3 regions of the Variovorax sp. MPBD4-3 genome follow, and region 2 is predicted to be linked to each of the others. Evidence: predicted binding sites of a transcription regulator. Region 2 holds the regulator's gene; each other region holds the start of a gene.
What was found. The regulator sigma-54, encoded in region 2, starts transcription at its own class of promoters, with help from an activator protein. The targets are predictions, from matches to a motif close to TGGCANGNAANCTGCTTT.
Positions count from the first base shown of each region.

Region 1: the regulator sigma-54 is predicted to act here: its motif matches at 1,515-1,532, upstream of AC1RVW_RS26780 (transglutaminase family protein).
Region 3: the regulator sigma-54 is predicted to act here: its motif matches at 1,744-1,761, upstream of AC1RVW_RS17785 (TorF family putative porin).

Region 1 is NZ_JBXASW010000070.1:6,690-9,959, reverse strand. It holds gene AC1RVW_RS26785 (DNA internalization-related competence protein ComEC/Rec2) at 1-1,465, opposite strand, end outside; gene AC1RVW_RS26780 (transglutaminase family protein) at 1,606-3,270, shown strand, end outside.
Region 2 is NZ_JBXASW010000032.1:12,449-15,718, forward strand. It holds gene AC1RVW_RS18510 (phospholipase D family protein) at 1-1,059, opposite strand, end outside; gene AC1RVW_RS18515 (RNA polymerase factor sigma-54) at 1,070-2,677, opposite strand; gene lptB (LPS export ABC transporter ATP-binding protein) at 2,698-3,270, opposite strand, start outside.
Region 3 is NZ_JBXASW010000029.1:50,774-54,043, forward strand. It holds gene AC1RVW_RS17775 (ammonium transporter) at 1-399, opposite strand, end outside; gene glnK (P-II family nitrogen regulator) at 429-767, opposite strand; gene AC1RVW_RS17785 (TorF family putative porin) at 835-1,701, opposite strand; gene AC1RVW_RS17790 (YifB family Mg chelatase-like AAA ATPase) at 1,918-3,270, shown strand, end outside.

The DNA.
Region 1 (3,270 bases), on a different contig from region 2:
CCGCCCACGCGGCCGCGTCCCACAGCGGCGCGATGGCCACGCCCAGCATCGCCAGCGGCGTGACGACCAGCGTGACCCACGGGATCGCGACCGCATTGGCCAGCAGCCCGACCAGCGACACCTGCTGGAACAGCAGCAGGCTCAGCGGCGCGAGCGCCAGCGTGATGACCCATTGCTCGCGAAAGAAACCCAGCAGCCGTGCCGAAGCCCGCGCGCGCGGCTCGCCGGGCACCGACGCATCGGTGGCGAACAGCACGCCCACCGCCACGAAGCTGAGCCAGAAGCCGGCCTGCATGAGCGCCCATGGGTCGAGCGCCACCACCACCGCCGCGGTCAGCAGCCACACATGCGGCCAGGGCCAGCGCCGCCCGGTGAGCCGCAGCGTGGCGACCGTCGCGAGCATCCACACCGTGCGCTGCGACGGCACGCCCCAGCCGCTGAAGAGCGCATAGAGCCCCGCCAGCAACACGCCGCCGACCAGCGCGGCCTGCTGCGCGGGCAGGCCCAGCATCAGGCGCGGGCAGCGCCGCCACAGCCAGCCAACGACATGGGCCGCCAGCCACGCGAACATCGTGACGTGGAGGCCCGAGATCGACATGAGATGCGCCACGCCGGTGGCACGGAACACATCCCAGCCCGCGCGGTCGATGGCCTGCTGGTCGCCCGTGACCAGCGCCGCGATCACGCCGGCCCGCGCGCGGTCGGGCACGCGCTCGAAGATCGCGTCGCGCACGGCTTCGCGCGCACGCTCGACCGGATGCCGCCAGGTGACGGCGATGCGCTTCGGCGCGGCATCTCTCGCACCGGTGCGCACATAGCCATTGGCCTGGATGCCCTGCTCCCAGGCCCACAGCTCGCCGTCGAAGCCGAAGGGATTGACGTTGCCGTGCGGCGCCTTGAGGCGCACGGCAAGCTGCCATCGCTCGCCGGCGTGCACGGAAGCGACCGGGCTCGCGGACGCGGCCTTGCCGGCGGATGAGCGCCCCCACAGCCCCGTGTTCTCCGCATACCAGCCGAGGGAGACATGGCCTGGAACCACCAATGGCTCGCCGACGGACGCATCGGCCCAGCGCGCGGACTCCACATCGAGCCGAAACCGCGTCCCGGCTTCGTTGCGTTGCGGCATCTCCGCGATCACGCCCGTGACCACAAGGTCGCGCCCTTCGAGCGCCGGTGCCAGCGCGCCGCCCGCGTAGACCACCGCGCGCCAGCCCGCCAGCCCCGCCCCGGCCATGGCTCCGCAAAGCAGTGCGAGCACCATGGCCGGCAGGCGCCGTTCGATGAAAAAAGGCCGGCGCCATCGCCCGAGACCCGCCACGGCCGCCAGCAGCAAGACGGCATAGACCCATGCGGGCCAGAGCGACGGCTGCTGCAATTGCAGGGCCGCGCCCAGCAGCGATCCGCCCAATGCGGCGAAGCCTCGCGACCCGCCCACGGCATTGCCCGACGCGTGAAATCGCGTCATGAAAGAACGTCCGTACACATGATGCAAACCCTCCCCGACTCACGCTCAGTGGCGCGTTAATTGCTAAGCATCTCGGCTAGTATGCGTCTCACCAGAGACATCTTTCCGATGCAATCTGCCAGTACTGCACACAAAAACGCATGTCTATCCACGCCGCTCTACACCACGTCACCCATTACAAATACGACCGCCTGGTGCAGTTGGGCCCTCAGGTCGTGCGCTTGCGTCCCGCGCCGCATTGCCGCAGCAACGTCATCTCGTATTCGCTGCGGGTCGAACCCGCGGAGCACTTCGTCAACTGGATGCAGGACCCGTTCGCCAACTACCAGGCGCGGCTCGTGTTTCCCGAGAAGACACGCGAGTTCAAGGTCACTGTCGACCTCGTGGTCGAAATGGCGGTCTACAACCCCTTCGACTTCTTCCTCGAGCCGCAGGCGGAGAACTTCCCCTTCAAGTACACGGCCTCGCAGGCCGAGGAGCTCGCGCCCTACCTCGTGGCCGACCCGGTCACGCCGCTGCTGGAGGCCTACCTCGACAAGGTCGAGCGCAAGGAACAGCGCACCATCGACTTCCTGGTCGGCATCAACCAGCAGGTGCAGAAAGACGTCAACTACCTGATCCGCATGGAGCCCGGCGTGCAGACGCCGGAAGAAACGCTGGCCAACGGCAGCGGCTCCTGCCGCGACTCGGGCTGGCTGCTGGTTCAACTGCTGCGCCACTGCGGACTGGCCGCGCGCTTCGTCTCGGGTTACCTGATCCAGCTCACCCCCGACGTGAAGGCGCTCGACGGCCCGAGCGGCACCACGGTCGACTTCACCGACCTGCACGCCTGGTGCGAGGTGTTCCTGCCGGGCGCGGGCTGGATCGGCCTCGACGCCACTTCGGGCCTCTTGGCCGGCGAAGGCCACATTCCGCTGGCCTGCACGCCCACGCCATCGAGCGCCGCGCCCATCGAGGGCGGCGTGGACGAATCCGAGGTCGAGTTCGGCCATGAGATGAAGGTCACGCGCATCTACGAATCGCCGCGCGTCACCAAGCCCTACACCGAAGAGCAATGGGCCGAGGTGCTGACCCTCGGCGACGCGGTCGATGCGCGCCTGAAGGCCGGCGACGTGCGCCTCACCATGGGCGGCGAGCCGACCTACGTGGCCACCAGCGACCGCGACGCGCCCGAGTGGAACACCGACGCCCTCGGCCCCACCAAGCGCGGCTACGCGACCGAGCTCGTGCACAAGCTGCGCGCCGAGTACGGCAAGGGCGGCTTCCTGCACTTCGGCCAGGGCAAGTGGTATCCGGGCGAGCAGCTGCCGCGCTGGGCGCTGTCGATCTTCTGGCGCGCCGACGGCCAGACGCTGTGGCACGACCCCGAGCTGTTCGCGGACGAACGCTTTCCCACCCACTACACCAGCGAAGACGCACGCCGGTTCACCACCGTGCTGGCGCACAAGCTCGGCCTGACCGAGCGCTACATCCAGCCCGGCTACGAAGACATCTACTACTACCTCTGGCGCGAACGCCGCCTGCCGGTGAATGTCGACCCCTTCGACTCGAAGCTCGACGACGAACTCGAACGCGTTCGCCTGCGCCGCGTGTTCACGCAGAAGCTCGACGCGGTGATCGGCTACATGCTGCCCATCGAGCCCGGCAATGCGAACAGCGACGCTCCCGCGCTGGCGGGCCCGGCCTGGAAGACCGGCCCCTGGTTCCTGCGCGACGACCGGCTCTACCTGATTCCCGGCGACTCGCCGATGGGCTACCGCCTGCCGCTCGACTCCCAGCCTTGGGCCAGCAAGGGCGACTACCCC
Region 2 (3,270 bases):
CGTGGCGCCCGGAATCAGGTAGGGCGAGACGATGGTCACCTCGGCGCGCGCGCGGCGCATCTGCTCGACCACGTTGTAGCGCACGCTGTCGACGTCCAGCAGCGGCACGCCGCCGTACGACGCGGTCTTGCCGATCACGCGGTCGGGCGAGTCGGCATAGGCCTCGGCCAGGGTCCAGATCAGGCCCAGCCTGCCGGCGTTCAGGTCGTCGGCGATCGGGCTGTAGCCCAGCAGGTCGTTGGGCGCGGGCGGCGGCGGCGGCGGGGTGGTGTCGGCGCCGGTGGCGGCGTCGAAGCGGCGCTGCAGTTCCTCGCGCGAAAGGCTGCTCGCCACCACCGACTGCACGGGGCGCACATAGGTGCTGTTCCAGTATTGGTCGAACAGGCTGCCGAGCCGGGGAATGAGCGCGCCGGTCACGAAGGTGTCGAGGTCGAGAAAGTTCTCGCCCGCCGTGCGCGTGAAGTACTGGTTGCCGATGTTGCGCCCGCCCGCCACCGCCATCGCGCCGTCGGCGACGAACAGCTTGTTGTGCATGCGGCGGTTCACGCGGCTGAAGTCGAACAGCGAAGCCGCGAAGCGCCTGACCAGGCTGCTGCGCCCGGCCGGGAACGGGTTGAACAGCCGCAGCTCCACATTCGGCGTGGCGGCAAAGCCGAGCAGCAGTTCGTCTTCGCCCGAGGTGTAGAGGTCGTCCATGAGCACCCGCACGCGCACGCCGCGCAGGGCGGCGTCGCGCAGGGTGCGCAGCAGGTAGCGGCCGGTCTCGTCGTTCTCGATCTGGTAGTACTGCACGTCCAGCGTGCGCTGGGCGCGGCGCGCGAGCTCTATGCGGGTGGCGAAGGCGAAGTCGCCGCCGGGCATCAGGCGAAAGCCGCTCAGGTCGGGGTCGGGCTGGGCCGCGATCGCGAGCTTGCCGAGCGCGGTGTCGGGCGACACGGCCATGGCCTTGGTGGGCGGGCGCGGCGCCTCGTCGGGCAGGGTGGCGCAGCCGCTGAACAGCAGCACGGCCAGCAAAGCGATCACCCAATGGCCCCAGCGCGACATCGGGAGACGGCTCATCGAAGGCTTTCTACAGGGCCTTGCGCAGATTGGCGGGCGCGATGCGCAAGGCTTCGCGGTACTTGGCCACGGTGCGGCGCGCGCACTCGATGCCCTGCTCCTTCAGCATCTCGGAGATCTGGCTGTCCGACAGCGGCTTCTTGATGCTCTCGGAGCTCACGAACTGCTTGATCAGCGCGCGCACCGCCGTGCTCGACGCGTTGCCGCCGGTCTCGGTGCCCAGCGCCGAGCCGAAGAAATACTTCAGCTCGACCGTGCCGAACGGCGTGGCCATGTACTTGGCGGTGGTCACGCGCGAGATGGTGGATTCGTGCAGGCCCAGTTCGTCGGCAATTTCGCGCAGCACCAGCGGGCGCATGGCCAGTTCGCCGTGCACGAAGTAGCTCTTCTGGCGCTCGACGATGGCGTTGCTCACGCGCAGGATGGTGTCGAAGCGCTGCTGGATGTTCTTGATGAACCAGCGCGCCTCCTGCAGCCGCTGCGACAGCGCCTGGCTGCCCTCGCCCTTGTGCGACTTGAGCGCGCCGGCATAGATGTCGTGCACGCGCAGGCGCGGCATGACCTCGGGATTCAGCATGACGCGGAACTTGACGTTGGTGCCGCGTCCGGTCTTGGTGACGATCACGTCGGGAATGACGATGTTGCGCTCGACGTCGACGAAACGGCGCCCCGGCTTGGGCTCCAGCCGCGCAATGACCTGCAGCGCCGAGCGCACCAGCTCTTCGCTGCTACGGGTGAGCGTGGCCAGGCGCTTGAAGTCGCGCCGCGCGAGCAGTTCCATCGGCTGCTTGCAGATGGCGATGGCGGTCTTGTAGACCTGTGCCTGCTCTTCGTCCTCGTCGTCGTCCTCGGCGGCCAGCGCCCGCAGCTGGATGCTCAGGCATTCGCCGAGGTCGCGCGCGCCCACGCCCACCGGCTCCAGGCTCTGCAGCAGGCCGAGCGCCACCTGGAAGTGGTGCACCAGGTCGTCGAACTGGTCGTTGTCGTCGCCGGCCAGGCCCGAGGCCAGCGCGGGCAGGGAATCTTCGAGGTAGCCGTCGTCGTTGAGCGACTCGATCAGGAAGCGCAGCGCGGCGCTGTCGTTCTCGCTCAGGCGCAGGCTCAGCGCCTGGCGGTGCAGGAACGACTGCAGCGATTCCTGGCTGCGCGCGAGTTCGGTGGCGTCGGCGCGCTCGTCGTCGCCCAGGTTGTTCTGGCGCGCGGGAGCGTCGCTGCCCCACTCGCTGTCGTCGGGCGCCATGTCGACGGTGCCGTCGCCTTCCCAGTCGGGCTCGCGCTCGGCGATCTCGGCGGCGGGGCCGTCGGAGTCGGCCGTGGTGGTGGTGCTGGTCTCGGTCGAGACGGTGGAGGTGCTGGCAGGCGGCGGGGTGAAGTCGCTCTCGCCGTCGCCACCGTCACTGCCGTCATCGCGCGCCGCGGGCGCGTCGGCGGTGTCGAGCCCGAACTCCTCGCGCGCCGCTTCTTCCGCGGTGCGCTCGAGGAAGGGGTTCTCGTCGAGCATCTGCTCCACTTCCTGGCTCAGTTCGAGCGTGGAGAGTTGGAGCAGCCTGATCGACTGCTGCAGCTGGGGCGTCAACGCCAAGTGCTGCGAGACGCGAAGGGACAGCCCTTGCTTCATGTGGAGAACCCGACCCTTCCTTACATGCGGAAGTGTTCGCCCAGGTACACCCTGCGTACCTCGGCGTTGTCGACGATCTCCGAGGGCGTACCTTGTGCCAGCACATGCCCGTCGCTGATGATGAACGCGTGATCGCAGATGCCCAGCGTTTCGCGCACGTTGTGGTCGGTGATGAGCACGCCGATGCCGCGCTCCTTCAGGAAGCTGATGATCCGCTGGATTTCGATGACGGCGATCGGGTCGATGCCGGCGAAGGGCTCGTCCAGCAGGATGAAGCGCGGCTGGGTGGCCAGGGCGCGTGCGATCTCGACGCGGCGGCGCTCGCCGCCCGACAGCGCCAGCGCCGGCGAATCGCGCAGGTGGTCGACGCGCAGGTCGGCCAGCAGTTCGGACAGGCGCTCTTCCATGTGCTGCTTGGACAGCGGCGCGAGCTTGCCGCTCGCGTCGGGCTCATGCTGCAGTTCGAGCACGGCGCGCACGTTTTCCTCCACCGTGAGCTTGCGGAAGATCGAGGCTTCCTGCGGCAGGTAGCTCAGGCCCATGCGCGCGCGGCGGTGGATGGGCATGTGGGCGATGGGCTCGCCGTCGATGGT
Region 3 (3,270 bases), on a different contig from region 2:
GCTGTAGCCGTAGACGGCCCACAGGATGCTGATGAGCGAGAAGATCACGAAGACCTGCATCAGCACCGACAGCATGTTCTTCGAACGGCCCAGGCCGCCGTAGAACAGCGCGAGGCCGGGGATGGTCATCAGGATCACGAGGAGGGTCGAAGTCAGCATCCAGGCGGTGTCGCCGGAGTCGATCTTCGGAGCCGGCGCAGCGGCGGGCGCTGCCGCGGGCGCCGCTGCGGCGGGTGCCGCGGCTGCATCGGCCGGAGCCGCCGCGGCGGGCGCTGCCGCTGCGGGAGCCGTTGCGGCCGGTGCCTCGGCAGCAGGCGCTGCCGGGGTCTGTGCGAAGCCGGAAGTACCGGCGGCAAGCACGCTCAAGCCGAGCGCAAGAGAGACAAGCAGTTTTTTCATAATCGTTGTTCTTTCGGGCCAGGACTCGATCAGAGGGCTTCGCGGCCCGTTTCGCCGGTGCGGATGCGAACGACCTGCTCGAGGTTGTAGACAAAAATCTTGCCGTCGCCGATCTTGCCGGTACGGGCGGCGCCTTCGACGGCTTCGATCACGCGATCCACGAGGTCGTCGGAGACGGCCGCCTCGATCTTCACCTTGGGCAGGAAGTCGACCACGTACTCCGCGCCGCGGTAGAGCTCGGTGTGGCCCTTCTGGCGTCCGAAGCCCTTCACCTCGGTGACGGTGATCCCCTGCACGCCGATGGCCGACAGTGCTTCGCGCACCTCGTCGAGCTTGAACGGTTTGATGATGGCTGTGACCAGCTTCATGAGTTTTCTCCTTTGGATGGAAATGAAACGATGCGGCAGCTTGGGCCGCATCTCGTTGTTCTGCTGCTTACAGCGTCTTCGTCAGCGTGAGGATGAAGCGCGCCTTGTTCGGCGAGTAGGTGGTCTGGCCGATGGGGCCGAAGCCGAGGTCGATGCCCGGGTTGGACACCGCGAGGTACGAGCTCTTCTTGTTGGCGCCCTGCACCGAGCCGGTCAGCGACAGGCCGTTGCCGAAGTCGTAGCTCGCGCCCACGTTGTAGTCCACGTAGCTCTTGTAGCCCAGGCTGCGGATGTCGCTGGACATGTTGGTGTAGCCCACGGCCGCCTTCAGCGTGACCTTGGGCACGATTTCCTTGCTGTACGACAGGTTCAGGTAGCCGGTGTTGGTGCCCTTCAGGCCCGAGCCGGCCTTGTTGCCGGCGTAGCCGAAGTAGTCCTTCGACACGGTGTGCGAGTACTTGGCGGTGAACGAACCGAAGGTTTCGTTGGCATAGGTCGCGCCGACGTACAGCTCGGTGGTGTTGCCCGCCGAGTTGCCCGGGTAGATGTAGGTGAGCGCACCCACGTCCATGTCGAGCGGGCCGGCCTTGAACTTGTAGCCGCCGTAGATGTCGCTCTCGATGCTGTTGCCCTTCTGCCAGTTGACGCTGGAGTTCCAGTTGCCCACGTAGAAGCCGCTGCTGCCGAAGGCGTAGTCGAAGCCGCCCTGGATCGCGGGCTTGAAGCCCTTGGTCTTGGCGTAGTCGTTCTTGCCGATCATGTCCTGGTCCTGGCCGCGGAACTTGTAGTTCGTGGTCAGCGAGACGTTGCCCGTGAAATCCGGGGCGGGCGCGGCGGCCGGGGCATCGGTCGTCGCCTGGGCCAGGGCTGCGCCCGAAGCGGTCAATGCAGCGGCCAGAACGATCATCGCCTTGGCGGCGGTACGGTGCGTCATCGGGAAACTCCTCGCAAGTGTGTTGTTGGACCTGAGAGGCTCAAAGCAGGGAGCGTGCCAAACTGCACAAATACCTGTGCCCCATGCGACTCGCCCGCGTCGTGTTGTGAGCGAAATCGTTACAACGCTTGTTTCGAGCGGTTGCGGCTTTCAACAGGTTCGCACCACCGCGGACACACCACAGATGGACGCACCATCTTGGGGACAGGGAGAGAAATGAGTTTGTCTTTGGTGCAGGGCCGAGCCTTGCTGGGGCTGGAAGCGGCCAGTGTCACGGTCGAGGTGCATCTGGCCAACGGCCTGCCCAGCTTCACGCTGGTCGGCCTGGCGGAAACCGAGGTCAAGGAAGCCCGCGAACGCGTGCGCTCGGCCATCCAGAACGCGGGGCTCGAATACCCCAACAACAAGAAGATAGTGGTGAACCTGGCCCCCGCGGACCTGCCCAAGGACTCCGGGCGCTTCGACCTGCCCATCGCGCTGGGCATCCTCGCGGCCAGCGGGCAGATCGACGGCGCCAGGCTGGCCGGACACGAGTTCGCGGGCGAACTGTCGCTCTCGGGCGAGCTGAGGCCGGTGCGCGGCGCCCTGGCCATGGCGCTGGCCCTGCACACGCGCGGCGTGGCGACGCGGCTGGTGCTGCCCCTGGACAGTGCGCACGAGGCCGCCCTGGTGCCCGACGGCGAGGTCTATGGCGCACGGCATCTGCTGGATGTGGTGCGGCAGTTCGTGGTCGACACCGAGGCCGCCTCGCAATGGCCCGATCCGCCGCCCGACGGCTGGGCGCGGATCCGTGCGGCGCCCGGCGCCAGCGCACCGCGCTACGCCGACCTGGCCGACGTCAAGGGGCACGCGGGCGCCAAACGCGCGCTGGAAATCGCCGCGGCCGGCGGCCACAGCCTGCTGATGATGGGCGAGCCGGGATCGGGCAAGTCGATGCTCGCGCAGCGCTTCGCGGGGCTGCTGCCGGCCATGAGCATCGAGGAGGCGCTCGAGAGCGCGGCGGTGGCCAGCCTGGGCGGCCGCTTCGCGACGGAGCGCTGGATGCTCCGGCCCACGTCTGCGCCGCATCACACGTCCAGCGCGGTGGCACTCGTAGGTGGCGGTTCTCCGCCCCGGCCCGGAGAGATCTCGCGCGCGCACCACGGCGTTCTCTTCCTGGACGAGTTTCCGGAATTCGCCCGCTCGGCGCTGGAGGCGCTGCGGGAGCCGCTGGAAACCGGCACCATCACCATTGCCCGCGCCGCCCGGAGTGCCGAATTCCCGGCCAGATTCCAGTTGATCGCCGCGATGAACCCCTGCCCTTGCGGCTACCTGGGTTCCTCAAAAGCCTGCCGCTGCACGCCCGACCAGATCTCGCGCTACCAGGGCAAGCTCAGCGGCCCGCTGCTCGACCGCATCGACCTGCACATCGAGGTGCCCGCGGTGTCGGCGCAGCAACTGCTAGACGCGCCCCCCGGCGAATCGACGGAGAGCATCCGCGGCCGGGTGATCGCCGCGCGCGAACGTGCGATGCAGCGCCAGGGGTACGCCAACCAGTCGCTGCAGGGCAGCGCGATCGACCAGCACGCC